4 regions of the Pseudomonas sp. P108 genome follow, and region 3 is predicted to be linked to each of the others. Evidence: predicted binding sites of a transcription regulator. Region 3 holds the regulator's gene; each other region holds the start of a gene.
The links. Region 3 encodes sigma-54, which starts transcription at its own class of promoters, with help from an activator protein. Its sites were predicted from a motif close to ANTGGCATNNANNTTGCTNT; they were not measured.

Region 1 (7,138 bases), 2.1 Mb from region 3:
CGCTGCTCAAGGACGTTGACGGCAAGATCTCCATCGAATTGCCGGTGACCGGCGACTTGAACAACCCGCAGTTCAGCGTGATGCCGATAGTCTGGCAGACCCTGCGCAACCTGATCGTCAAAGCCGCTGCAGCGCCGTTCAAAATGATTGGCGGGCTGATCAGTGGCGGCGGTTCGCAAGACCTAGGCACCGTGTCGTTTGCGCCAGGTTCCAGCGACTTGAGCAAAGATGCCGAAGCCGCGCTGATCAAGCTGTCCCAAGCACTGAAGGAGCGTCCGGCACTGCGCCTGGAGATCGAAGGCACGGCCGCCAAAAGCAGTGACGGCCCGTTGCTCGCCGAGCAGCGTCTGGAACGTGAATACCAGTACAACTACTACAAGATGCTCCAGCGTCGTGGCGATAAAGTCCCGGCTCAGGCGTCGCTGCTGCAAGTGCCAGAGGGCGAGAAAGGCCCACTGCTCGAAGGCATTTACCGCACCCGTCTGAAAACCCAGCCACCGGCCGAATGGAAGGATCTGGGCAAGGAAGAACGCACAGCGAAGATGCGCGACGGCGTGATCCAGTTCTGGAGTGGCAGCGATGTGCTGCTGCGTCAGTTGGGTCAGGACCGTGCCAGCAGCATCAAGGATTATCTGGTCGATAAAGGCCAACTGGCAGACGACCGCGTTTACTTTATCGATGCCAATCTTGGTGAGGCCGAGAGCGACGGCCGCGTGGTGACGCAAATGCATCTGGATGCCGAGTGATGAAGCGTCAATGGCTGGCCACGCTGACACTGGCGCTCGCTGCCAGCCATGCCGTTGCGTCCGATACCCTGCGCTGCGGCAGTCAATTGATCAGCCTTGGCGACCGCTCCAGCGAAGTCCTGCAAAAGTGCGGTGAGCCGGTCAGCCGCGATGTGCTGGGCTACAAGCGCAGCGCCAATCGCCGCGAGGAGTTTCAGGTAGAGGAATGGACTTACGGCCCGAGCAACGGCATGTATCAATACCTGCGCTTCGAAGGCAATCGCCTGCGGCAGATCAGCAGCAAACGCGGCAACTGACCCGACACCGATTCCCCTGTAGGAGTGAGCCTGCTCGCGATAGCGGTCTGTCAGCTAATCAAATTGCTGACTGACACACCGCTATCGCGAGCAGGCTCACTCCTACATTTGTTTTGTGTTGTCTCTGAAATAGAACAAGCCCCGACACAAGTGGCGGGGCCTGTAATGGTCACATCCGTGTGACCGTTCGCATGAACTCTAAAGTTGCGGCAGACGTATTGCTCGGCCCGTCTGTCGCGTCTTCTCCCGGTCCAGGCGAGAAGTCATGCCTTACTCGGCTTTCAGGCCGTCAGCGGAGACCGCTTTAACGCCTTTGATTTTCTTGGCGATTGCAACAGCAACGTCTTTCTGCGATTCAGTTACAGCAGTAGTCGACGACAGCGATACAACGCCTTTGTTGGTTTCTACTTTGATGTCGGTACCTGGAATGCCTTTTTCGGTGACCAGGTCAGCTTTGACTTTGGTGGTGATCCAGGTATCGGAAGTAGCTTCTTTAGCCTGGGTGACTTCACCGGCAGCCAGAGTCATTGGAGCCTGGGTAGCTTGGGTGGATTGTGCGAATGCACCGGAAGCCATGGTCAGGGTCAGCGCGGTAGCAGCAGCGGCAGTGATAGCGAACTTCTTCATACGAGTAACTCCTGTTTTTCTGGAAAGTCTGCTGGTTGTCTTGTCAGCAGGGTTACCAAGGTAGTTGCGAACGCTGTGCCAACTTTTGAGAATCGATAATTTCCTTATAAATCAATAAGTTATCAATTAGCAAAATTTTCGAAATCATGCAATTTGCATGACCTTCGAATTATCGACATGCAAGTTACGGTTTTTCGGAAAGTTCCTAAGGCGCTGAAATTATTGAAGCTTTTGTGAAGTGCCGCGCAATGGAAAATGCCCCGCAGTGCGGGGCATTTTCGAGTACATCACTGACCGCTTATGTACCGCTGGCGGTGCAGCCTTTAGGGGAATAATCCGGAGCAACGGTGGTACCGCAGGTCCATACACCCGCGCCGGTCCCTGAAGAACGAGTCAGGGTGATGGTCTTGCTCAGCACCGGACCCGGGGCATTGAGCAGTGTGCAAGTGATGGTTCCGGCACCGGTGGATGCAGTACCGGATGCGGCGAGTGTGCAGTTGGATGTCGCCGCCGTCGCACTACCCGCAACCAATGTCAGCGTAGGATCGGTGCCTTGATTGATGGTGTCTTCAAACGGCACCTTCAGCGCACTGATCTCCGCCAGCCCCGCCGTTACCTTCGACCGCGCCTGATACTTGGAATACTGCGGCAAGGCGATGGTCGCCAGAATCCCGATGATCGCCACCACGATCAGCAGCTCGATCAGAGTAAAACCTTGTTGTTTTTTCATAGACACGCTCCATGCATGAGTCGAAATCTCATGATCTGCAAGGGAAGCAGCATAGGCCATGCCAACGCCTTCGAAGCCCCGCCCCTTGGGCGCGAACCACATACATCGCCATTTCCTACAACCCGCAACCGCACTATCTGACACTTTTTGTCACCTGCACTGGCCGTGTTTGGCGCTGTCACTTGACTAGGCTATAAGTCATGAACTGCAAGCGTGCGGAATCCCCATGAATGACATCGCTCTGAGCGGTCTGGCCAAGCAATTGGTGCAGGCCGAACTGCTCACGGAAAAAAGCGCCCAGCAAGCCTCGCAACAGGCCCAGCGTAATCGCTTGTCGCTGGTCAGCTATCTGGTGCAGAACAAGCTGGTCAAGAGCTCACAGGTCGCCGAAATCGCCTCCGAGCATTTCGGCATGGCCTTGCTTGATCTCAATTGCCTGGACAAGGAAACCCAGCCCAAAGGCCTGGTCAGCGAAAAACTCGTGCGCCAGCATCACGCCCTGCCCCTGTGGCGACGTGGCAACAAGCTGTTCGTGGGCATTTCCGACCCGAGCAATCATCAAGCGATCAACGACATTCAGTTCAGCACCGGGCTGAGCACCGAAGCCATTCTGGTCGAGGACGACAAGCTCAGCGATGCCATCGAAAAATTCTTCGACACCAACGCCAGCGGTCTGGAGGACATGGCCGATGTCGATCTCGATGGCCTCGACGTCGAATCCATTGACGACAACAAACAGGATGCCATCGCCGGTCTCGACGCCGACGATGCGCCGGTGGTGCGCTTCGTGCACAAGATGCTGCTCGACGCGATCAAGAGCGGCTCTTCCGACTTGCACTTCGAACCCTACGAGAAGAACTACCGGGTAAGGGTGCGCACCGACGGCATTTTGCGCGAGGTGGCCAAGCCACCGATTCAACTGGCCGGGCGCATCGCCGCGCGCCTGAAAGTCATGGCCAGCCTCGATATCTCGGAACGGCGCAAACCGCAGGACGGGCGGATCAAGATGCGCCTGTCGAAAAGCAGGTCGATCGATTTTCGGGTCAACACGCTGCCGACCCTGTGGGGCGAAAAAGTGGTGATCCGGATTCTCGACCCGTCCAGCGCACAGATCGGCATCGACGCGCTCGGCTATGAGCCCGTGCAGAAAGACCTGTATATGGCCGCGCTCAAGCAGCCACAGGGCATGATCCTGGTCACCGGGCCCACCGGTTCGGGTAAAACCGTTTCGCTGTACACCGGCCTGAATATTCTCAACACCGTCGACATCAACATTTCCACCGCCGAAGACCCGGTGGAGATCAACATGGAAGGTATCAACCAGGTCAACGTCAATCCCAAACAAGGGCTCGACTTTGCCCAGGCACTGCGCTCGTTTCTGCGCCAGGACCCGGACGTGATCATGGTCGGCGAGATCCGCGATCTGGAAACCGCCGAGATCGCGATCAAAGCCGCGCAGACCGGTCACCTGGTGCTCTCGACCCTGCACACCAACAGCGCCGCGGAAACCCTGACGCGCCTGCACAACATGGGCATTCCCGGCTTCAACATTGCCACCTCGGTCAGCCTGATCATCGCTCAGCGTCTGGCGCGCAAACTGTGCAGTCACTGCAAGAAAGCCATCGAGATCCCCCGCGAAACCTTGATCAAGGAAGGCTTCCCCGAGGAACGCATCGGCCATTTCACGATCTACGAGCCGGTCGGTTGCGATCACTGCAACGGCGGCTACAAAGGACGCGTGGGGATTTATGAAGTGGTAAAGAACACACCAGAGCTGCAACGTTTGATCATGGCCGAAGGCAACTCGCTGGAAATCGACCTGCAGATGCGCCGAGACGGCTTCGACGACCTGCGCACCTCCGGGCTGCACAAGGCCATGCAAGGCATCACCAGCCTTGAAGAAATCAACCGGGTCACCAAGGACTGAACATGGCGGTCAAGGCAGCGAAAATCAGTATTTATGCCTGGGAAGGTACGGACAGGAAAGGCAGCAAAGTCACCGGTGAACTCAGTGGACAGAATCCGGCACTGATCAAGGCCCAACTGCGTAAACAGGGGATCAGTCCCGGCAAGGTACGCAAAAAATCCGCGTCGTTGTTGAGTTTTGGCAAACGCATCAAGGCCCAGGACATCGCCCTGTTCACCCGGCAGATGGCGACCATGATGAAGGCCGGCGTGCCGTTGCTGCAGTCGTTCGACATCATTGGCGAAGGCTTCGAAAACCCGGCCATGCGCAAGCTGGTGGACGAGGTCAAACAGGAGGTCGCGGCCGGTAACAGCTTCGCCACAGCCCTGCGCAAGAAGCCGCAGTATTTCGACGAGTTGTATTGCAACCTGGTCGATGCCGGCGAGCAGTCCGGCGCCCTCGACACGCTGCTGGAACGGGTCGCAACCTATAAGGAAAAAAGCGAACGGCTCAAGGCCAAGATCAAGAAAGCCATGACCTACCCCACCGCCGTCGTACTGGTCGCAGCGGTCGTGACCGGAATTCTGCTGGTTAAAGTGGTGCCGCAATTCCAGTCGGTATTCTCGGGGTTCGGTGCAGAGTTACCGGCCTTCACCCTGATGGTGATCAGCCTTTCGGAATTCATGCAGCAATGGTGGTGGGCGATTCTCGGCGCGCTGGTCGCGGCGATTTTCGGCACCCGTCACGCACTGAAAACCTCCCAGGCGCTACGTGATCGCAAAGACACCTGGCTGTTGAAACTGCCCTTGGTCGGCACGCTGATGTACAAGTCAGCGGTAGCCCGTTTCGCTCGAACCCTGTCGACCACGTTTGCTGCCGGTGTGCCATTGGTGGAAGCGCTCGACTCGGTGGCCGGCGCTACCGGCAATGTGGTGTTCAAGCGTGCCGTGCTGCGCATTCGCCAAGACGTCTCCACCGGCATGCAGCTGAATTTTTCGATGCGCAGCACCGGAGTCTTTCCCAACATGGCCGTGCAGATGACCGCGATTGGCGAAGAGTCGGGGGCGCTAGATGAAATGCTCGACAAGGTTGCAGGCTTTTACGAGGAAGAAGTGGATAACATGGTCGACAATCTCACCAGCCTCATGGAGCCGTTCATCATGGTCGTGCTGGGGGTGATCGTCGGCGGGCTGGTGGTAGCCATGTACCTGCCGATTTTCCAACTCGGCTCAGCGATCTGACATGCCTATCGACGAACTGTTCGCCCTGTATCCGCTGGCCTTTGTCTTTACCGCCCTGTTGCTCGGTCTGGTGGTCGGCAGCTTCCTCAATGTGCTGATCTGGCGCCTGCCGAAAATGCTCGAACGCGATTGGCGTCAGCAAGCCCACGACGTGCTCGGTTTGCCCGGCGAAACGCCGCTGTCGACCTACAACCTGATGCTGCCGCACTCTGAATGCCCGCACTGCGCCCACCGGATCCGCGCGTGGGAAAACATTCCGCTGCTCAGTTATCTGTGGCTGCGGGGGCGCTGTTCGGCGTGCGCTGCACCTATCAGCAAACGCTATCCGCTGACCGAACTGGCCTGCGGGCTGCTCTCGGCATTCATTGCCTGGCACTTCGGTTTCGGCTGGCCGGCGTGCCTGCTGATCGTCCTCACCTGGGGTTTGCTGGCGATGAGTCTGATCGACACCGAACATCAACTGCTGCCCGATGTGCTGGTGCTGCCGTTGCTGTGGCTGGGGTTGATCGTCAACAGTTTCGGCGTCTTCGTACCGTTGCACGATGCACTGTGGGGCGCGGTGGCCGGTTATATGGCGCTGTGGTCGGTGTTCTGGCTGTTCAAGCTGCTGACCGGCAAGGATGGCATCGGCCACGGTGATTTCAAGCTGTTGGCGCTGCTCGGTGCCTGGGGTGGCTGGCAGATTCTGCCGCTGACGATTCTGTTGTCATCACTGGTCGGCGCCATTATCGGGGTGGTTTTGCTACGCCTGCGCGAACAGAAAACCTCGACGCCGATCCCCTTCGGCCCCTATCTGGCCATTGCCGGCTGGATTGCCTTGCTCTGGGGTGGTCAAATAACCGACTTCTATTGGCTGTTTGTCGGTTTGAAATGAATACCCCTGTGGAAAAACCCTGGATTCTCGGCCTCACCGGCGGCATCGGCAGCGGCAAAAGCGCGGCGGCCCAGCACTTCATCGACCTTGGCATTCATGTGGTTGACGCCGATCACGCGGCGCGCTGGGTGGTTGAGCCGGGGCGCCCGGCGCTGGCAAAAATAGCCGAACACTTCGGGCCTGGCGTTTTGCAGGGCGACGGCACGCTGGATCGCGCCGCCCTGCGCAAACTGATATTCGAAGTGCCGGAAGAACGCCGCTGGCTCGAAGCCCTGCTGCATCCGTTGATCGCCGAGGAAATCGCTCATCATCTGGCGCTGGCAAAATCGCCTTACGCGATACTGGTTTCGCCGCTGTTGATCGAATCCGGGCAATACGCAATGACCCAGCGCATCCTGGTGATCGACGCTCCGCAACAACTGCAAATCGAACGCACCTTGCAGCGCGACCAGACCAGCGAGCAGCAGGTTCAGGCGATCCTCAAGGCCCAGTCGAGCCGCGAAGACCGTGTGAGCCGTGCCGACGACGTAGTGGTCAACGACCGCGACCTCGCCTGGCTGCACAGTGAGGTCGAGCGCCTGCATCACTTTTACCTGACTTTATCCGGAGGCCAAGCATGAGCCAGATCCCCACCGTTGAATGCCCGACCTGCGGCGCCCCCGTGGAATTCACCGCCGAAAACAAGTTTCGGCCGTTCTGCTCTGATCGCTGCAAGCTG
Region 2 (7,138 bases), 720 kb from region 3:
CGTCGAAGTGCATTACTTGCGTCCTTCTGCAGTCTTGGCCACTTCGTCAGTGCGCGCGGCCATGATGAAGTCGTTGCGGTGCAGGCCTTTGATCGAGTGGCTCCACCAGGTCACGGTGACTTTGCCCCACTCGGTCAGCAGGCCCGGGTGGTGACCTTCGGCTTCGGAGATTTCACCGACAGCGTTGGTGAAGGCCAGCGCGTGTTTGAAGTTCTTGAACAGGAAGACCTTCTCCAGTTGCATGATGCTGTCGCGTACTTCGATGTTCCAGTCAGGGATCTGCTTGATCAGGATCGGCAGTTCTTCGTCGCTGACTTGTGGCGCATCGGCGCGGCAGGCTTCGCAGTGGGCTTGGTTCAAAGTCGACATGGTGTATTCCTGAAATCGAGTGTGTTTTTTTTATTCAAGCGTTTGAGCCGTCAATGCCGTCACGCTAAACCAAAGTGGCGGCGACTGACAGGCTCAATTGTCAGCAAAAGTCGCGGTTCACGCGGCTTTGGGTTTCGGCGGAAATTTCGGTGCGTGCAGACCCAGCTGCATGCCTTGGCGAACCATGGCCATGATGTCTTCATGAGCCACGTCGAACAGACGCTTGAGGTTCGGCAGAACAAAGTACAGCGGTTGCAGGATGTCGATGCGATACGGCGTGCGCATGGCTTCGAGCGGATCGAAGGCTTGATGCTCAGGCTCGTCCGACAGCGAGTAAACGGTTTCTTTCGGTGAGGACAGAATGCCGCCGCCGTAGATGCGCTTGCCTTGCGGGGTGTCGACCAGGCCGAACTCGATGGTCATCCAGTACAGACGCGCCAGGTACACGCGTTCTTCCTTGGTCGCCTGCAAGCCGAGCTTGCCGTAGGTGTGGGTGAATTCGGCGAAATACGGGTTGGTCAGCAGCGGGCAGTGACCAAAGATCTCGTGGAAAATATCCGGCTCTTGCAGGTAGTCCAGCTCTTCGCGGGTACGAATAAACGTAGCGACCGGAAATTGCTTGCTGGCCAGCAGTTCGAAAAAGGTCTGAAAGGGAATCAGCGCCGGAACACGAGCAACCTGCCAACCGGTGGTCTCGCCGAGCACCTTGTTGATCTCGCCGAGTTGCGGAATGCGGTCGTGGGGCAGACCGAGTTTTTCGATACCGTCCAGGTACTCCTGGCAGGCACGCCCTTCGATCACTTTCAATTGGCGAGTGATCAGCGTGTTCCACACCGCGTGTTCTTCGGCGGGGTAGTCGATAAAACCTTGCGCATCGGGCTCGCGGGCCACGTATTGCGTCTGCTTCATACTGCTCTCCTGCTAGGGGAATTCGTTCTTGTTATGTCCAGCGATGGATTCAGAATTACCTGAGAGCGGGTTGATGTGCAGCAGGTTGAATGGCTTGCGCGTAGGAAATTTCTCTTTAATTCGTAAAGTTATCGTTACGGATTGACCGCCGTCGCGCATTTTCGGTGATTTTCAGGTTTGAAAAGCCTGATGGCTGTCACATAATCTTGACAACTATCTGCGTGCCACCACAGAAAAGTCTGGCGCGGTCCCCTGTAGGAGTGAGCCTGCTCGCGATAGCGGTGTATCAGTCAGCATCAATATCAACTGACCCAAAGCCATCGCGAGCAGGCTCACTCCTACAGGTTTCTCATCGTTTATTCGGGCGATTTATATGCGCATCAAAGTCCACTGCCAGAACCGCATCGGCATCCTGCGCGACATCCTCAACCTGCTGGTCGCCTACGGGATCAACGTGGCGCGCGGTGAGGTCGGTGGCGAGCATGGCAATGCGATCTACCTGCACTGTCCGAACCTGATCAATATTCAGTTTCAAGCGCTGCGCCCGAAGTTCGAGGCGATCGCCGGGGTGTTCGGCGTCAAGCGGGTAGGGCTGATGCCCAGCGAGCGGCGGCACATGGAGTTGAACGCCTTGCTCGGCGCGCTGGAGTTTCCGGTGCTGTCGATCGACATGGGCGGCTCGATCGTCGCGGCCAACCGCGCGGCGGCGCAGTTGCTCGGTGTGCGCGTTGATGAGGTGCCGGGGATTCCACTGTCGCGCTATGCCGAAGATTTCGACTTGCCGGAACTGGTGCGCGCGAATAAATCGCGAATCAACGGCATGCGGGTCAAGGTCAAGGGCGACATCTTTCTGGCCGACATCGCGCCGCTGCAATCGGAGCATGACGACAGCGAAGCCATGGCCGGCGCGGTGCTGACCTTGCATCGCGCCGACCGCGTTGGCGAGCGCATCTATAACGTGCGTAAGCAGGAGCTGCGGGGCTTCGACAGCATCTTCCAGAGTTCGAAAGTGATGGCCGCCGTCGTGCGTGAAGCGCGGCGTATGGCCCCGCTCGATGCGCCGCTATTGATTGAAGGCGAAACCGGCACCGGTAAGGAGTTGCTGGCGCGTGCCTGCCACCTCGCCAGTCCGCGTGGGCAGTCGCCGCTGATGGCGCTCAACTGCGCCGGCCTGCCCGAGTCGATGGCCGAGACCGAGCTGTTCGGCTACGGCCCCGGCGCCTTTGAAGGTGCGCGGGCCGAAGGCAAGCTCGGGCTGCTGGAGTTGACGGCGGGCGGTACGCTGTTTCTTGATGGCGTCGGTGAGATGAGCCCGCGCTTGCAGGTGAAACTGCTGCGCTTTCTTCAGGACGGTTGCTTCCGTCGCGTCGGCAGCGATGAAGAGGTTTACCTGGATGTGCGGGTGATCTGCGCCACCCAGGTGGACCTGTCCGAGCTGTGCGCGCGCGGCGAGTTTCGCCAGGATTTGTATCACCGCTTGAATGTACTGTCCTTGCACATCCCGCCGCTGCGCGAATGCCTCGACGGCTTGACCCCGCTGGTCGAGCACTTCCTTGATCAGGCCAGTCGGCAGATAGGCTGTTCGCTGCCGAAACTGGCGCCGGCGGCGATGGATCGACTCAGTCATTACCATTGGCCGGGCAACGTGCGGCAGTTGGAAAACGTTTTATTCCAGGCAGTTTCGCTGTGCGAGGGCGGCACGGTGAAAGCCGAGCATATTCGTCTACCGGATTACGGCGTGCGTCAGCCGCTTGGCGATTTCTCGCTGGAGGGTGGGCTGGACGAGATTGTCGGGCGCTTCGAGAAAGCGGTGCTGGAGCGGTTGTATTCCGAGCATCCGAGCAGTCGGCAGTTGGGTAAGCGTTTGGGGGTTTCGCATACCACCATTGCCAACAAGCTGCGTGAATACGAAGTCGGCAAAGAGTCGGGCAGCACGTGATCGTTCCCACGCTCTGTGTGGGAACGCAGCCCGGGACGCTCCGCGTCCCAAAGCGGACGCAGAGCGTCCATTGAGGCATTCCCACGCGGAGCGTGGGAACGATCATTCGAGGGATTGCCGCCAAGCGGCATAACACCGCCGGTTTTTCGACTTCGATACATTTCACATTTCCCCTCGCCATCCCTCAAGTCCTTTGTTTACCGGGCCTTTGTGCGCCAGAAAAAAGTTGGTCTGCAAATTGCTTATGGCTCAGCAGTACAGCGGTGGGCGGCAAACGTCCGGCATGCAGAGGAAAGAGTGTGGACAAGTACCTTTATGTGGCAATGACCGGCGCCAGCCAGAACGCGCTGGCGCAAAAGGCGCATGCCAACAACCTGGCGAACATCTCCACCAACGGTTTTCAGCGCGACCTGGAGCAGGCGCGTTCGATGCCGGTGTTCGGTGACAGCTTTCCGGCGCGTGCGTTTGCCATGAGCGAACGGCCCGCCACCGACTTCACGCCAGGCTCGCTGGTGCAGACCGGTCGTGACCTCGACGTCGCCGTCACCGGCAACGGTTTTATCGCCGTGCAGAACCCGAACGGCGGCGAAAGCTACGTGCGCACCGGCAGCCTCAACGTTGACGCCCTCGGCGTGCTGCGTGCCGGCAACGGTATGCCGGTCATGGGCAATGGCGGTCCGATCGCCGTGCCGCCCGAGCAGCAGATCGAAGTCGGCGAAGACGGCACCATCAGTATTCGTGCGATGGGCGAAGGCCCGCGTGTCATGGCGGAAGTCGACCGGATCAAGCTGGTCAACCCGGACATCAAGAACATGAACAAGGGCCTCGACGGCTCGATCTACACCAAGGACGGCCAGCCTGCGCCGGCCGATGCCAACGTCAAACTGGTGTCGGGTTTCCTTGAGTCGAGCAACGTCAACGCCGTTGAAGAGATGACCTCGGTGCTGGCCTTGGCCAAGCAGTTCGAGTTGCACGTCAAAATGATGAACACCGCCAAAGACGACGACCAGGCCATGGCTCGGGTCTTGCAGATCAGCTAATTATCAGAACGTCGCGCCGAAAAACAGGCGCACGAGGAGAATCGAATGCTTCCGGCTCTATGGGTTGCCAAAACCGGTCTGTCCGCCCAGGACACCAACCTGACCACCATTTCCAACAACCTGGCGAACGTGTCGACCACGGGTTTCAAACGTGATCGCGCCGAGTTCCAGGACTTGCTGTATCAGATCAAGCGCCAGCCAGGCGCCCAGTCGACCCAGGACAGCGAACTGCCGTCGGGTCTGCAACTGGGTACCGGTGTGCGCATCGTCGGCACCCAGAAAAACTTCACCGCCGGCAGCCTGCAAACCACTGAGCAGCCGCTGGACATGGCCATCGACGGTCGCGGTTTCTTCCAGATTCTGCAGCCGGACGGCACCACGTCCTACACCCGTGACGGTACCTTCCACCTCGACTCCAACGGCCAGATCGTCAACGCCAGCGGTTTCGCTCTGGAACCGGCCATCGTCATTCCGAACGATGCCCAGACCTTCACCGTCGGCCGTGACGGCACCGTGTCCATCACGGTTGCTGGCAACGCTGCGTCTCAGGTGATCGGCAATCTGCAGACCGCCGACTTCATCAACCCGGCCGGTCTGCAAGCCGTGGGCAACAACCTGTTCCTGGAAACTGCCGCTTCCGGCGCGCCGCAAGTCGGCACCCCGGGTCTGGCCGGTTTCGGTACGACCCTGCAGAACACTCTGGAAACCTCCAACGTCAGCACTGTTGAAGAGATGGTCAACATGATCACCACTCAGCGCGCTTACGAGATGAACTCCAAGGTGATCTCCACCGCTGACCAGATGCTCTCGTTCGTAACGCAGAATCTGTAATCAAGTCTATGAGGCGGCCATGAGGTCGCCTGCAACACCGTGAGGTAGGGTCATGAATCGCTTTGTATCTGTTCTGGCATTGAGTGGGGTCGTCTCGCTCGCGGGCTGCGTCGCCCCGACGCCCAAGCCCAATGACCCTTACTACGCCCCGGTGTTGCCGCGCACGCCGTTGCCGGCTGCCGCCAATAATGGCTCGATCTATCAGGCCGGCTTCGAGCAGAACCTGTACAGCGACCGCAAGGCTTTCCGGGTCGGTGACATCATCACCATCACCCTGAACGAGCGCACGCAGGCGAGCAAGAACGCCAACTCGCAGATGGACAAGAACAGCGACAACAAGGTCGGTCTGACCTCGTTGTTCGGCTCCAGCCTGACCACTAACAATCCGATTGGGGGCAACGACCTGAGTCTGAACGCCGGCTATAGCGCCGACCGTTCGACCAAGGGCGACGCCAAGTCCGGGCAGAGCAACAGCCTGACCGGTTCGATCACCGTGACCGTCGCTGACGTGCTGCCCAACGGCATCATCGCCGTGCGCGGCGAGAAGTGGCTGACACTGAACACCGGTGACGAACTGGTGCGCATCGCCGGTCTGGTGCGCGCCGATGACATCGCCACGGACAACACCGTGTCGTCGACCCGGGTCGCCGATGCACGCATCACCTACTCGGGTACCGGCGCGTTTGCCGATACGAGTCAGCCAGGCTGGTTCGACCGTTTCTTCCTCAGCCCGCTGTTCCCTTTCTAGGTGGCTACGTTGAATCTGAAAAGCCTTATGGTGGCCGCGCTGTTGATGTCGGCGGCCTTCAATGCACAAGCCGAACGGTTGAAAGACATCGCCAGCATTTCCGGCGTGCGCTCCAACCAGTTGATCGGTTACGGCCTGGTGGTCGGGCTTAACGGCACCGGTGACCAGACGACGCAGACCCCGTTCACCCTGCAGACCTTCAACAACATGCTCTCGCAGTTCGGCATCAAGGTGCCGCCAGGATCGGGCAACGTGCAATTGAAGAACGTCGCGGCGGTGTCGATCAGTGCTGACTTGCCGGCGTTCGCCAAGCCAGGTCAGCAGGTCGATATCACGGTGTCTTCGATCGGTAACTCCAAGAGCCTGCGCGGCGGCACCTTGCTGCTGACCCCGCTCAAGGGTATCGACGGCAACGTCTACGCGGTCGCTCAGGGCAACCTTGTCGTCGGCGGTTTCGACGCCGAAGGCCGTGACGGATCGAAGATCACCGTCAACGTTCCGTCGGCCGGTCGTATCCCTGGCGGTGCCTCGGTGGAACGTTCGGTACCGAGTGGTTTCAACCAGGGCAACAGCCTGACGCTGAACCTCAACCGTTCCGACTTCACCACCGCCAAACGTATCGTCGACAAGATCAACGACATGCTCGGCCCTGGCGTCGCGCAAGCCATCGATGGCGGTTCGATCCGCGTCACCGCGCCACTCGATCCGAGCCAGCGCGTCGACTACCTGTCGATCCTGGAAAACCTCGAAGTCGATCCGGGTCAGGCGGTGGCGAAAGTCATCATCAACTCGCGTACCGGCACCATCGTCATCGGCCAGAACGTGAAAGTGTCGCCAGCCGCCGTGACCCACGGCAGCCTGACCGTGACCATCACCGAAGACCCGATCGTCAGCCAGCCCGGCCCGCTGTCCAATGGCCAGACCGCTGTTGTGCCGCGCTCGCGGGTAAATGCCGAGCAGGAAGCCAAACCGATGTTCAAGTTCGGCCCGGGCACCACCCTCGACGAGATCGTGCGTGCGGTGAACCAGGTCGGCGCGGCACCGGGTGACTTGATGGCCATCCTCGAAGCGCTGAAGCAGGCCGGTGCGTTGCAAGCCGACCTGATCGTGATCTGAGGCCGACCCTTATGGATATGCGCAAAAGCGGTCTGGTCAGCAGCAGCGATTCGGGTTCCTACTCGGACCTCAATCGCCTGAACCAACTCAAGGTCGGCGACAAGAACAGCGATGCGAACCTGCGCAAAGTGGCGCAGGAATTCGAATCGCTGTTCCTTGGCGAAATGCTCAAGTCGATGCGCTCGG
Region 3 (7,138 bases):
CCGGGCTCGTCGATCATGCCAGGCAAGGTCAATCCGGTGATTCCGGAAGCCACCGCCATGGTCGCCGCACAAGTCATCGGCAACGATTCGGTGATCACCATCGCCGGCCAGTCGGGCAACTTCGAACTCAACGTGATGCTGCCGATCATCGCGCAGAACCTGCTGAGCAGCATCGAACTGCTGGCCAACTCCAGCCGCCTGCTCGGCGACAAAGCCATTGCCACTTTCAAGGTCAACGAATCGCGCCTGAAGGAAGCGTTGTCGCGCAATCCGATTCTGGTCACTGCGCTCAACCCGATCATCGGTTACCAGAAAGCCGCCGAAATCGCCAAGCAGGCCTACAAGGAAGGCCGCGCGGTGATCGACGTCGCGCTGGAGCACACCGACCTGTCGCGCAGCCAACTGGAAGAGTTGCTCAATCCCGAGAAACTCACCGCCGGCGGCGTATAAACCCCGCAACCGCTTTGGAGGCTCACCATGGAGCACTGGAAACGCACGATCGAACGGGCCAATCGCTGCTTCATGCTGGGCGAACTGATCGACGCCCGTGAGGCGTACCTGCAAGCCCTGGCCCTGGCGCAAGTGTTGTTCGAACGTTGGGCAGATGCCGACGAAGCGGTGGCGGCCTGCGTCATCTCGCACCACAACCTCGCGGATTTGCACTTGCGTCTGAATCAGCCGGAGGAGAGCGCCGAATACCTCTGCGCTATTCACCAACGGCTGCTGCAAACCATGCAGGACGAACGTCAGCGCCTGGCCTTGCGTGAAGCGGCGCTGCGCCAGAGCAGCAAGACCTACGTCGAGCTGCTGAATTTCATCAGCGAACACGGCGAATACCCGCGTACCCAGCGTCTGCTGCACCCGGATACCGGCAATGCGCGCCGCGCGCCTGCCCCACATCACCATGGAGTCCATTGAAATGGCTTTTACCTTGCCTGCCTTGCCTTACGCCTACGACGCTCTTGAGCCGCATATCGATGCACAGACCATGGAGATTCACTACACCAAGCATCACCAGACTTACATCAACAACCTCAACGCCGCTGTAGAAGGCACTGAGTACGCTGAATGGCCGGTAGAAAAACTCGTCGCCAGTGTTCAGCAACTGCCGGAAAAACTCCGTGCGGCGGTGATCAATCAGGGCGGCGGTCACGCCAATCACTCGCTGTTCTGGGAAGTGATGGTGCCGAGCGGTGGCGGCAAGCCGGATGGTGCGTTGGCCAAGGCCATCGATGAGCAACTGGGTGGCCTCGACAGCTTCAAGGAAGCCTTCACCAAAGCCGCACTGACCCGATTCGGCAGCGGCTGGGCCTGGCTCAGCGTGACCCCGGAGAAAAAACTGATCGTGGAGAGCAGCGGCAACCAGGACAGCCCGTTGATGAATGGCAACACGCCGATCCTCGGTCTCGACGTCTGGGAGCACGCCTACTACTTGCGCTATCAGAACCGCCGCCCCGAATACATCAATGCGTTCTACAACGTAATCAATTGGCCTGAAGTGGCTGCGCGCTATCAGGCCGCACTGGTTTAAGTCTTCTATAAAAAAAATCCAAGGCTGACTATGGGCACTGAAACACTGGCGATCGGAAGTGGGCGTATGTTTCGTTACGCAGTGGGATCGCTGTTGCTGTTGGCGGGCATGACCTTGCTGGTCGCCCACGGGCTGGAATGGCTGAACCTCGAACCGAGGCTGTTGCGGGCGTTGCAGGGTGGTGCGATCTGCGCCCTGGGCACGGCACTTGGCGCTGTGCCGGTGCTGGTGATTCGGCGTATGCCGCAGGCGCTCAGCGATACGTTGCTGGGGTTTGGCGCCGGCGTGATGCTAGCGGCGACGGCGTTTTCGCTGATCGTACCGGGAATTGCCGCCGCCGAAAGCCTGGGTCTGACTCCGTGGGGTGCCAGCGGCCTGATCTGCTTCGGCATCATGCTCGGCGCTTTCGGGCTGTATCTGGTCGATCGCAAAGTTTCCGGCGCCTCACCGGAAATGCTCGTCGGCACGGTCGAACATCCGGTCATTCCGCCGCGGATCTGGTTGTTCGTGTTTGCCATCATTGCCCATAACATCCCTGAAGGTATGGCCGTCGGCGTGTCTGCCGGTGGCGGCATGCCGGATGCGGACAGTCTGGCCATGGGCATCGCTTTACAGGATGTGCCGGAAGGTCTGGTGATTGCATTGGTCTTGGCCGGGGCAGGGATGTCGCGGGTCAAAGCATTTTTAATCGGAGCGGCGTCAGGTCTGGTCGAGCCGGTGTTTGCGCTGCTGTGTGCCTGGCTGGTCGGTCTGGCGCAGGTATTGTTGCCGATAGGTCTGGCACTGGCGGCGGGGGCGATGTTGCTGGTGGTGACCCACGAGGTCATCCCGGAATCACGACGCCATGGTCATGAAAAACTGGCCAGTCTTGGCTTGTTGATCGGGTTTTGTCTGATGATGGTGATGGATACGGCGTTGGGTTGAAGTAGATCAACAGATCGCAGCCTTCGGCAGCTCTTACGGGGAAGATTTGTGCGTCGCGGGCTGCGATTTTTTGCCTCAGGTTTTCAACCACCTTCGCCGAAGTAGTCGTTGATCAGATCAACCAATGCCTGCAAGGCTTCATCAGCCTGTTCACCCTCGGTACTCAGTTGGATGACCGTACCCTTGCCGGCAGCTAGCATCATCATGGCCATGATGCTTTTTCCGTCGACCATGGATTCGGGAGTGCGCCCGACTCTGATAGTACAATTCTTGAACTCGCCAGCAACCCCGACAAACTTGGCCGATGCGCGGGCATGCAGGCCCAGCTTGTTGATGATTTCGATTTCCAGAGCAGGCATCGCGGTGTGAATCCTTTAAGTGAGGTCGCGGTGGCGAACCTGGACGTTCTTCAGGGTTTTCTGCAGGGCCTGACCCAGACGTTCGGTCAGGTAGACGGAGCGGTGATGCCCGCCGGTGCAGCCAATGGCAATGGTGACGTAGGCACGGTTGCTGGCGGCGAAGCGCGGCAGCCACTTGTGCAGGTAGGTGAAGATGTCCTGAAACATTTCTTCGACCTCCGGCTGTGCCGCCAGGTATTCAGCCACCGGCGCATCGAGACCCGATTGCGCACGCAGTTCCGGCTTCCAGTACGGATTGGGCAGGCAGCGCACATCGAACACCAGATCCGCATCCACCGGCATGCCGCGCTTGAAGCCGAAGGACTCGACCAGAAATGCGGTGCCCGGCTCTGGCTGATTCAGCAGACGCAGCTTGATGGAGTCGCGCAACTGGTACAGGTTGAGGTTGGTGGTGTTGATTTTCAGGTCGGCGAGGTCGGCGATCGGGCCGAGCAGGGCGGTTTCATCCTGGATCGCTTCGGCCAGCGAGCGATTGGCGTTGCTCAGTGGATGGCGTCGGCGGGTCTCGGAGAAACGCTTGAGCAGGGTTTCTTCGTCGGCGTCCAGATACAGGACATCGCACTGGATGTGCTTGGCCCGGACATCTTCAAGCAACTCGGGAAAGCGCGTCAGATGGCTCGGCAAGTTACGCGCATCGATCGACACGGCCACCAGCGGTTGCGCCAGCTCAGTGTGAATCAGCGCGCGTTCGGCCAGTTCCGGCAGCAAGCCTGCGGGCAGGTTGTCGATGCAGTAATAGCCGTTGTCCTCAAGGACATCCAGAGCCGTGCTTTTACCCGAGCCGGAACGGCCGCTGACGATGATCAAACGCATGATTAATGCCCGTTCTGCTCGCTCAGGACGACCTGATACAAGGCTTCGCTACTCGGTGCGCTACGCAGCTTTTCGCGCACTTCCTTACGATCCAGCATGCTGGCGATCTGACGTAGCAACTCCAGATGCGCATCGGTGGCGGCTTCCGGGACCAGCAAAACAAACAGCAGGTCAACCGGAGCGCCGTCAATGGCGTCGAAATCGATCGGAGCGTCAAGGTGCATCAGCGCGCTGATCGGCGCTTGGCAACCCTTGAGGCGGCAATGGGGGATGGCGATGCCGTTACCAAAACCGGTGGAACCGAGTTTTTCACGGGCAATCAACGCCTCGAAGACATCCTGCATGGCCAGATCCGGCACTTCGCGGGCGATCAGGTTGGCAATTTGTTCGAGGGCTTTCTTTTTACTGCCACCCGGCACGTTCACGAGGGAACGGCCGGGGGTCAGGATACTTTCAAGTCGGATCATGGAATGGGGGGTTATCGACCGGTCGCGCCCTGGAGCAGGCTCTGGGTCTTTTCCTTATGCTTTTTGAGTTGTTTATCCAGCTTGTCGGTCAAGGCGTCGATCGCGGCATACATATCGGTATGTTCTGCGTTGGCGACCACTTCACTGCCGGGGATATGCAAGGTGGCTTCGATTTTCTGCTTAAGCTTTTCGACGCACATCGTGACTTGCACGTTGGTGATCTTGTCGAAATGGCGCTCTAATCGTTGAAGTTTCTCATTGATGTAGCCGCGCAGAGGTTCGGTCACTTCCAGTTGGTGTCCACTGATGTTGACTTGCATACAGCTTCTCCTTCGTTGCCAGTGCATAAAGCGGCAGGCTGGATAGCCTGCCACTGGAACGCTGTAACGTGGCTTACATCAACCGCTTGCGTTCGCTCGAAGGCGCGATCCCTAAGGATTCGCGGTACTTGGCGACGGTGCGGCGAGCCACCTGAATGCCTTGTGCCTCCAGTAAACCAGCGATCTTGCTGTCACTCAACGGCTTTTTCTGATTTTCCGCGGCAACCAGTTTTTTGATGATCGCGCGGATCGCCGTGGACGAGCATTCGCCGCCTTCGGAAGTGCTGACGTGGCTTGAGAAAAAGTATTTCAGCTCATAAATACCGCGCGGGGTATGCATGAATTTCTGGGTGGTCACCCGCGAAATCGTCGATTCGTGCATGCCGACCGCTTCGGCGATGTCATGCAGGACCAACGGCTTCATGGCTTCGTCGCCGTACTCCAGAAAACCGCGCTGATGCTCGACGATCTGGGTGGCAACTTTCATCAGGGTTTCGTTGCGGCTCTGCAGGCTCTTGATGAACCAGCGGGCTTCCTGCAACTGGTTGCGCATGAAGGTGTTGTCGGCGCTGGTGTCGGCTCGACGGACGAAACCGGCGTACTGGGCGTTGACGCGCAGGCGCGGCACCGATTCCTGGTTCAACTCGACCAGCCAGCGCTCATTGTCCTTGCGCACAATGACGTCAGGCACAACGTATTCGGCTTCGGTGGATTCGATCTGCGAACCTGGGCGCGGATTAAGGCTCTGCACCAGTTCGATGACCTGACGCAGTTCGTCTTCCTTGAGCTTCATGCGGCGCATCAACTGGCTGTAGTCGCGGCTGCCCAGCAGGTCGATGTAATCGCTGACCAAGCGTTTCGCTTCAGCCAGCCAAGGTGTCTTGGCCGACAACTGGCGCAATTGCAGCAGCAGGCATTCGCCGAGGTTGCGCGCGCCGATGCCGGCCGGCTCGAACTGTTGAATGCGGTGCAGGACGGCTTCGATTTCGTCCAGTTCGATGTCCAGCTCCGGGTCGAACGCCTCAAGAATTTCTTCGAGGGTTTCGTCCAGGTAGCCCTGATTGTTGATGCAATCGATCAGGGTCACGGCGATCAGGCGATCGGTATCGGACATAGGTGCGAGATTCAGTTGCCACAGCAAATGGCTTTGCAGGCTCTCGCCGGCAGAGGTGCGGGTGGTGAAGTCCCACTCGTCATCATCGTTGCTGGGCAGGCTGCTGGCGCTGGTCTGGTAGACGTCTTCCCAGGCGGTATCGACCGGAAGCTCGTTGGGGATGCGCTCGTTCCATTCGCCGTCCTCGAGGTTGTCGACCGTCGGGGCGGTTTCCTGATAGGACGGTTCCTGGATCTCGGTGTTGGGCTTCTGTTCGGCGTTGTCAGCCATGGGGTCGGAATTATCGAAGTCTTCGCCTTCTTCCTGGCGTTCGAGCATCGGATTGGATTCCAGCGCCTCCTGGATTTCCTGTTGCAGATCCAGGGTCGACAATTGGAGCAGGCGGATGGCCTGTTGCAGCTGCGGTGTCATCGTCAGCTGCTGGCCCATTCTCAAGACTAGCGATGGTTTCATGGCAGGGGCTTAACACCTTATTCGCCGGCGCTATGCGCCATCCACTACAGGGCGCCGAGGCGCCAAACTTAAGCAAATTATATGCCTGAAACTGAAGTGTTTGCCTAGAGCGCTGTAACAATTAAAGCGGATTAAATCCTGCTTGAATCGATACAGCGCCCCGGCGGCGCACCGGGCACTGTTGCGCTTACAGGCGGAACTCGTGGCCCAGATACACTTCCTTGACCAGATCGTTGGCCAGGATGGTTTCTGCATCGCCTTCAGCGATCAGTTGACCATCGTTGACGATGTAAGCGGTTTCGCAGATGTCCAGCGTTTCACGGACGTTGTGGTCGGTGATCAGCACACCGATACCCTTGGCCTTGAGGTGGTGGATGATCTGCTTGATGTCGCCGACCGAAATCGGGTCGACACCGGCGAACGGTTCGTCGAGCAGGATGAATTTCGGTGCAGTCGCCAGTGCGCGAGCAATTTCCACCCGGCGGCGTTCACCACCGGAAAGGCTCATGCCGAGGTTGTCGCGGATGTGGCTGATGTGGAATTCCTGCAGCAGGCTTTCCAGCTCCTTGCGACGGCCGGCCTTGTCGAGTTCCTGGCGGGTCTCGAGGATGGCCATGATGTTATCGGCCACCGACAGTTTGCGGAAGATCGACGCTTCTTGCGGCAGATAGCCGATACCGGCCTTGGCGCGACCGTGCATTGGCTGATGGCTGACGTCCAGATCGTCGATCAGTACGCGGCCCTGATCGGCCTGTACCAGGCCGACGATCATGTAGAAGCACGTGGTCTTGCCGGCACCGTTCGGGCCGAGCAGGCCGACGATCTGGCCGCTGTCGATCGACAGGCTGACGTCACGCACGACCTGGCGGCTTTTATAGGCCTTGGCCAGGTGCTGAGCTTTCAGAGTTGCCATTACTGGGTTTTCTCGTCGGTTTTCTTCTTCGGCTGGATCACCATGTCGATGCGCGGACGCGCCTCGGTGACCTTGCTGCCGGTAGCGCGACCGGCGCTGGCCAGTTTCTTCACGGTGTCATAGACGATTTTCTCGCCCTGAGTGACGTTGCCGTCTTTGTCGACGACCTTGGCCTTGTCGATCA
Region 4 (7,138 bases), 2.7 Mb from region 3:
ATAACATGCGAGTTGCCCTGCGTGTCATAGATCGGAGTGCTAAAGCTCTTCGTGTACGTCTCAAGCTTGCTTGGGTCGAACTTGACGGCGTTGGTGCCGGTATCAACGATCACCGACGCAGTCGAGTTCAAGTTGATGCTCGACGTCACCAACGAAGTCGATTTCGGCGCCAGGTTCGACGTATCGATCTTCAGATCGGTCAATACACCGTTGATGATCTTGCCGTTGGCGTCCACACCGTAACCCTGCAGGCGCGAGGTGTAATCGGTGTTGGTGATGTAACCGGCGTTGTCGACCTTGAACGTACCGGCACGGGTGTAGGACACCGAGCCGTTGTTGCTCATGGTGAAGAAGCCCGAACCGTTGATGCCCATGTCCAGCACGTTACCGGTGTTGTTGATGTCACCCTGGGTGAACTGCTGGGAAACGTTGGCCAGGCGCACGCCGTTGCCGATCACTTTGCTGCCGCTGCCCAGGCGAGTGGCCGAGTAGACGTCTTCGAATTCTGCACGGGACGATTTGAAACCGGCGGTCGCGACGTTGGCGATGTTGTTGCCGGTCACGTCCAGTTGTTTGTTGGCTGCATAGAGACCGCTAAGGCCGATATTGAAAGACATATTCCACTCCTTTGTGCCGGGTTAATCGGCTCTATATACCAATGGTTTGTACTTTGGACAGGGCAACGGTGCCCTTGCCGGACAGGTTGAGCATCAGTTCGCCGCCGGTCTGGCTGATCGTCACGCTGGTGACGGTGGCCGGCAGGTACGTCGCCATGTCGGTCGAGGTGCCATTGATCGATGCGTTGGCCTTGACGGTATAAGTACCGGTCTTGACCAGATTGCCGTCCTTGTCCTTGCCGTCCCAAGTGAAGCTCGCGGCGCCTGCCGCGCGACTGCCCAGATCGATGGTGCGAACCACCGCGCCGCTGCTGTCGGTAATGCTCACGGTGCCGCCGGCGATCGACGACGGAACGGTGACCGAACCGGTCATGCCTTTGCTCGGATCGTCGAGCTGAACCGAGTTGGTCTGCACGATCACATTGCGACCCACCAGCGACGAAGCCTGCAAGGCTTGCGAGGAGTTGTAGTTGCCGGCCAGCGAACTGACCGTGCTGTTCAGCGTGGTGATGCCTTCCAGGCTGCTGAACTGGGCCAACTGGGCAACGAATGCGCTGTTGTCCTGCGGATCGAGCGGGTTCTGGTTTTTTAGCTGGGTGACCAGCAATTGCAGGAACGCGTCCTTGCCCAGGGCCTGGCCGCCGGTGGCGCTGTTAGTGGCCGAAGCAATGCCACCGGCGGTCGAACTGGTCTTTTTCGACGAGTTCGACAGGATGTCATTCATGCTCAAGCTGCTGGTGGTATCGGAAACACTCATGGCCGTCGCCCCTTATTACTGACCGAGGGTCAGTACCTTCTGCATCATGGTTTTGGCGGTGTTCATCATTTCGGCGTTGGTCTGGAAGGACCGGCTCGCGGAAATCATGTCAGCCATTTCTTCCACCACGTTGACGTTCGGGTAGTAGACGTAGCCTTTGGCGTCGGCCGCCGGATGGTTCGGCTCGTAGCGCGCTTCAAGGTTGCTCTGGTCTTCGACCACGCCGAGCACCTGTACGCCTTGACCGGCTGCGTCCTGGCTCTGGAACAGCGAGTTGCTGCCACTGTTCTGGCCGCCCTGGAACATGGTGGCGAATACCGGGTGACGGGCGCGATAGGTCTGGTCGATGCTTGAGGAGACGGTTTCGGCGTTGGCGATGTTCGACGCCACGGTGTTCAGACGCGTGGTCTGTGCGCTCATGCCGCTGCCGGCAATGTTGAAAACGCTGGACAGGGACATGGATTACTCTCCGCGCAGGGCTGACACCAGCCCTTTGAATTTGCTGTTGAGCAGGGTGAAGCTGGCCTGGAAGCCGACGGCGTTTTCCGCGTAGTTCGACTGTTCCAGTTGGGCGTCCACGGTGTTCTGGTCGATCGAAGGTTGCATCGGCGTGCGATACATCAGCGATTCGTCGCCGTTGCCCAGGCCTTCAGCTTCGATGTGACGGCTGTTGGTCATGTTCAGGGCGATGGTGCCGTTAGCGTTTTTCTGGGTCTGTGCTTCAAGCACTTTGGAGAACTCCAGATCCCGCGCCTTGTAGTTCGGGGTATCGGCGTTGGCGATGTTGTTGGCCAGCACTTCGGCACGCTGGGCGCGGAAGCCCAATGCCTTTTCGTGAATGCCGAGCGCTTTATCGAAGCTGATGCTCATGTCGGGAACCTTCAGGTGACCGGTTTTTCGTAACTGAGCTTTAGCAAGCGCCGTGCCAAACCATAAAACACCCATAAACCGGGGCTTTGCAGGACGTCGGCAAAGCGGCAATGCCAGAAAAGCGGCAACAGGTTTCCGCCGGATGCCGCTTTTCTGCCGCTTGCCGCCCATCCCATACACACCACGATCCCTGTAGGAGTGAGCCTGCTCGCGATAGCGGTGTGTCAGAAACCGATGATGCTGAATGTGCTACCGCGATCGCGAGCAGGCTCACTCCTACAGGGGGTTTGTGGTGTTAAGGAGAATTTCTTCGGGCACAAAAAAACGGCAGACCTTTGCAGGCCTGCCGTTTTTTGTATTGCCGATGCAATCACTTCGCCTGGTAAATGATCCCCGGGCTGCACTGCACCATCTGGTAATGGTCCGGCAAACCGTTCAACGCTTCGGAAGCGCCAAGGAACAGATAACCGCCCGGCTTCAACGTGCTGTGAATGCGCAACAGAATGTCTTTCTTCACTTCGGCAGAGAAGTAGATCAACACGTTGCGGCAGAACACGATGTCGAACTTGCCCAGCGCGGCATAGCTGTCGAGCAGGTTGAACGAGCGAAACTCCACACGGTTCTTGATCGGCGCCTTGATTACCCAGCGCCCCGGCCCTTTCGGGTCGAAGTAACGCTGCAGACGTTCCGGCGACAAACCGCGACCGATTGCCAGACTGTCGTACTCGCCGGTCTTGCAGTTGGTCAGCATAAGACCGGACAGGTCGGTGGCGACAATCTGCACACCCATCTTCAACTGGCCAAGATTCGTGCGCTCGAACTCGTCGATCGACATCGACAGCGAGTACGGTTCCTGACCCGACGAGCAGGCTGCCGACCAGATCCGCAGACGCTGGTTGGGGCTGGCCTTGATCGCTTCAGGCAGCACCTTGTTCTTCAAGACTTCAAACGGATAGGTGTCACGAAACCACAGGGTTTCGTTGGTCGTCATGGCATCGACCACCTGCTCGCGCAAACCGCTGCGCGGCTGGGTCTGGATGCGCTGAACCAGCTCACCCAGGGACTTGATGCCTTGCTGCTCCATCAGTTTGTTGAGACGGCTCGAGACCAGGTACTGCTTGTTTTCACCGAGCAAAATGCCACAGGCTTTTTCCAGGAAGACCCGGAACTGTTCGAAATCCAAATTACCCGTAGACAATGATGCCGCCTCTTAAATCGTGTTGACCGCCAAGGGCAAAGCGCCCTCAGCTGATATCTGCTGCTTTGATCCGGTCGACTACCCGGGATGCCAGGTCATCAGGGCGGAATTTGGCCAGGAAGTCATCTGCACCGACTTTCTTGACCATCGCCTGATTGAATACCCCGGACAACGAAGTATGCAGGATGATATGAAGCTTTTGCATGCGTGCGTCGCCGCGGATTTCCGCCGTCAGGGTGTACCCGTCCATCTCCGGCATCTCGATGTCGGAAATCATCATCAGGAACTCTTCTTCCGGCTTCTTGCCCTCGTCGACCAGCTTGCGCAGGTAATCCAGCGCCTGTTTGCCGTCGTTCAGCGCCACCACTTCGACACCGATCGTCTGCAGACAACGCGTGACCTGCTTGCGCGCCACCGATGAGTCATCGACCGTCAAGACACGCAAAGACAGTGCCTTGGTCTGGGTCTCGACATCGACCACGCCCACCGAAATCGCTTCCGGTGTCGGCGCAACTTCCGCCAGCACTTTCTCGACGTCGATGATTTCGACTAACTGATTGTCCACCCGAGTCACAGCGGTCAGGTAATGATCGCGACCGGTGCCCTTGGGCGGCGGATGAATCTCTTCCCAGTTCATGTTGACGATGCGCTCCACCGAGCGGACCAGGAAACCCTGGGTCTTGGTGTTGTACTCCGTGATGATCACGAACGGGTTGTTCTTGTCCTTCAACGCTCCGGAACCGGTGGCCATTGCCAGATCAAGGATCGGAATGGTCGCCCCCCGGATATTTGCCACCCCGCACACGACAGGACTGGACTTGGGCATCAACGTCAGCGACGGGCACTGCAACACTTCCCGCACCTTGAACACGTTGATTCCATAGAGCTGCTGACCGTCAAGACGGAACAACAACAACTCCAGGCGATTCTGCCCCACCAGTTGCGTGCGCTGGTTCACCGAATCCATTACACCAGCCATGCCCAGACTCCTACACCAACGCCAAGTGTTGTTGCGACGCACATTCATTGCTAAACGGCACGGCGCTTGCTTTTTAACTCGTATGAACGCTCAAACGACATTTTTCCGACACCTGACCTCCCGCGCTCGCAAAAGCCTTTGCGCGATGTCAGCCGTCTGCTGCTTTTTCGCTGGCAGCCCTGCCATTGCTGATGCGGTTACCTTGCCTGACATGCTTATCGGCGTCACTCAGGGCTTTCTTGAGTTCACCGTAGAAGACTATCTGGCTACCAGTCAAACGGAAGGTCGCTACGAAATCGAAGTAAACCAGCTCGACCCCCGTATGCGCATGCCTATGTGCGACAAGGAATTGACAGCGACTTTGGAGAGCCCGGCACGTCCGTTGGGCCGGGTCACGGTGAAGGTCCGCTGTGAAGGCGCCTCGCCCTGGACCGTGTTCGTGCCCGCTCAAGTCCGCCTGTTTCGCGAGATTGTGACGACCACGCGGCCACTGAAACGCGCAGGGATTATCGAGCCACAGGACGTGACCTTGCGAGAGCGCGACGTAAGCACGATCAACCAAGGCTTTCTGACTTCGGTAGACGAAGCGATCGGGCAGAAATTAACCCGACCAACGGTCGCCGATCAGGTGATTACACTGGTCCATCTGGAACAGGCCGAAGTGGTTCGCAAGGGCGATCAAGTGGTCATCACCGCACGCAGCGGTACGCTGGCCGTGCGCATGCCCGGTGAAGCACTGGCCAATGGCGGTTTGAAAGAACAGATACGCGTGAAAAACCTCAATTCGCAACGGGTCATCAAGGCGCAAGTCACCGCGCCCGGCCAAGTGGAAGTGGCGATGTAGAAAACTGGCGCTGACCCCGGCTGTTCCCTAAACTGTGCCGCAGCAGGACACGCGCCGGCGCATGCAAGGCTCATTGTAAATGTGCCTAAAGTTTTCCAGAGGGTGGCCGAAAACATGGCAAGCGTCCAAATTCCCAGAGGTTTTTATCATGGTCATCGATTTCAGCCGTTTGAACAACTCCTCGTCACTTACGGGCAGTACACGTACCAGCAACGCCAAGGAAACCGCCGAAACCGGTACCTCTGCGCCGCTGAATACCCAGGCCGAAACGGCCAGTACCGCAAAAAGCGGGGAATCGGTACACCTCAGCAATGAGGCTCAACAGTTGCAGAAGGTCACTGACAAGCTGCGCGATCAGCCTGCTGTCGACAAAGCCCGTGTGGCCGAGTTGAAAGCCGCGATTGCCGATGGCAGCTATAAAGTCGACAGCAACCGTGTAGCCAGCAAACTGCTCAACTTCGAAGCCCAGCGCTAGGCCTTTGCCTGCGCCAGGCTTTTGGACGCTTAAAACCCAAGGCCAGCCATGCACGACACTAATTTATTGCAACTGATCAACGACGACTTTGCTCCAGCTCAACAATTGCTGGAGTTGCTGCAAACCGAATCCCTCGCGTTGCACGGTCGCGACATGCCACTGCTCGAAGAAATTCTGGCGCACAAACAGGCATTGATCATTCTGCTTGAACAGCATGGCCGCAAGCGCAGCGAAATCCTTGCCAGCCTCAACCTGCCAACCGATCGTTCAGGTCTTGAGCAACTGGCTGGCCAGTCGAGCATTGGCGATCAGTTGCTGAGCCAGGGCGATGCCCTGACCGATCTGATCGCTCAATGCCAGGCGGCCAACGTCAAAAATGGCCAGTCGATCCAGATCCAGCAGGCCGCCACGGCCAATCAGCTGAAGATCCTTACCGGTGGTGAAGCGCCAGCGCTTTATAACGCCAGCGGTACATTTGCCAAACCCGCCGTACCGCGTCCGCTCAGCCAGGCATGAGCCGTTGATGCGCCAGCTCTATCAACCCGCGGAACATGCTGGCAAAATGCTGGCTAGTCGTCATATTTTGTCTGGAGATTGATAAACCGTGTCCAACGCCCTCAGCGCGGATGATGCTCCGCAGCCCCCTAAGGTGCTTACCACGCCACTGGAAATCTCCAGCAACCTGCGCCAGCTGCAAGAAAGCCACGATCCGCTGATCATCACCTTCCATGAGCGCAGCCAGCGTTTTCAGAGCTACCTGATCAAGGTCGACCGCGACAGCGCTTCGATCGCTCTGGACGAAATGATCCCGCGCGATGGCGAACGCTTTCTGCTGGCCGGTGAGCCGTTCAAGGTCGAAGGTTTTCATGACGGTGTGCGCATTGCCTGGGAGTGCACCGGCACGCTGAATATCGAGGAATCCGAGGGTGATCGCTTCTACACCGGCGAGCTACCGACCGAAGTGGTTTACCACCAGCGCCGCAATGCTTTCCGCGCCGCGCTGAAACTGACTGATCTGGTCAGCGTTGAACTGGGCGGCGAAAAGCTCAAGACACCCATCAACGGCAAACTGCTGGATATCTCCGCGACCGGCTGCAAGCTGCGTTTCGAAGGCGATATCACTGATCGTCTGCAACTGGGCCAGGTCTATGACCGCCTGATCGCCCCGCCGCTGTTCGGCAACCAGCCAACCTCCGTCGAACTGCGTTATCTGCACTTCGAAGAAAAACTCAACATCACCTTCGCCGGCCTGCGCTTCCACAACATCAGTGGTCAGGCTGCACGCAACGTTGAGCGTTTCGTTTATCAGCTGCAACGTGAAGCACGCCGTTTCGACAAAGACGATATGTGATTTGCAGCGACAATAAAAAGGGCAGTCCCTGGCGGGGCTGCCCTTTT

Region 1: QOM10_RS24960 (pilin) is a predicted target of sigma-54. The motif match lies at 2,446-2,465, and genes of this name have one in related genera.
Region 2: QOM10_RS07990 (flagellar basal body rod protein FlgF) is a predicted target of sigma-54. The motif match lies at 3,443-3,462, and genes of this name have one in related genera.
Region 4: flgB (flagellar basal body rod protein FlgB) is a predicted target of sigma-54. The motif match lies at 2,285-2,304, and genes of this name have one in related genera.

The regions. Positions count from the first base shown of each region.
Region 1 is NZ_CP126691.1:5,669,570-5,676,707, forward strand. Features, by position in the region: gene QOM10_RS24945 (DUF748 domain-containing protein) at 1-746, shown strand, start outside; gene QOM10_RS24950 (DUF2845 domain-containing protein) at 746-1,042, shown strand; gene QOM10_RS24955 (BON domain-containing protein) at 1,313-1,669, opposite strand; gene QOM10_RS24960 (pilin) at 1,968-2,399, opposite strand; gene pilB (type IV-A pilus assembly ATPase PilB) at 2,626-4,326, shown strand; gene QOM10_RS24970 (type II secretion system F family protein) at 4,329-5,546, shown strand; gene QOM10_RS24975 (prepilin peptidase) at 5,548-6,420, shown strand; gene coaE (dephospho-CoA kinase) at 6,417-7,040, shown strand; gene yacG (DNA gyrase inhibitor YacG) at 7,037-7,138, shown strand, end outside.
Region 2 is NZ_CP126691.1:1,816,699-1,823,836, forward strand. Features, by position in the region: gene QOM10_RS07970 (amino acid aminotransferase) at 1-13, opposite strand, end outside; gene QOM10_RS07975 (4a-hydroxytetrahydrobiopterin dehydratase) at 13-369, opposite strand; gene phhA (phenylalanine 4-monooxygenase) at 487-1,278, opposite strand; gene QOM10_RS07985 (sigma-54-dependent transcriptional regulator) at 1,652-3,217, shown strand; gene QOM10_RS07990 (flagellar basal body rod protein FlgF) at 3,517-4,257, shown strand; gene flgG (flagellar basal-body rod protein FlgG) at 4,303-5,088, shown strand; gene flgH (flagellar basal body L-ring protein FlgH) at 5,141-5,836, shown strand; gene QOM10_RS08005 (flagellar basal body P-ring protein FlgI) at 5,864-6,952, shown strand; gene flgJ (flagellar assembly peptidoglycan hydrolase FlgJ) at 6,964-7,138, shown strand, end outside.
Region 3 is NZ_CP126691.1:1,091,942-1,099,079, forward strand. Features, by position in the region: gene QOM10_RS04575 (class II fumarate hydratase) at 1-450, shown strand, start outside; gene QOM10_RS04580 (hypothetical protein) at 478-918, shown strand; gene QOM10_RS04585 (superoxide dismutase) at 920-1,531, shown strand; gene QOM10_RS04590 (ZIP family metal transporter) at 1,562-2,455, shown strand; gene QOM10_RS04595 (HPr family phosphocarrier protein) at 2,539-2,814, opposite strand; gene rapZ (RNase adapter RapZ) at 2,830-3,687, opposite strand; gene ptsN (PTS IIA-like nitrogen regulatory protein PtsN) at 3,690-4,154, opposite strand; gene hpf (ribosome hibernation-promoting factor, HPF/YfiA family) at 4,166-4,474, opposite strand; gene QOM10_RS04615 (RNA polymerase factor sigma-54) at 4,548-6,041, opposite strand; gene lptB (LPS export ABC transporter ATP-binding protein) at 6,229-6,954, opposite strand; gene lptA (lipopolysaccharide transport periplasmic protein LptA) at 6,954-7,138, opposite strand, start outside.
Region 4 is NZ_CP126691.1:5,000,009-5,007,146, forward strand. Features, by position in the region: gene flgE (flagellar hook protein FlgE) at 1-617, opposite strand, end outside; gene flgD (flagellar hook assembly protein FlgD) at 649-1,374, opposite strand; gene flgC (flagellar basal body rod protein FlgC) at 1,390-1,833, opposite strand; gene flgB (flagellar basal body rod protein FlgB) at 1,837-2,244, opposite strand; gene cheR (protein-glutamate O-methyltransferase CheR) at 2,615-3,442, opposite strand; gene QOM10_RS21990 (chemotaxis protein CheV) at 3,489-4,421, opposite strand; gene flgA (flagellar basal body P-ring formation chaperone FlgA) at 4,504-5,265, shown strand; gene flgM (flagellar biosynthesis anti-sigma factor FlgM) at 5,414-5,740, shown strand; gene QOM10_RS22005 (flagella synthesis protein FlgN) at 5,789-6,256, shown strand; gene QOM10_RS22010 (flagellar brake protein) at 6,345-7,091, shown strand.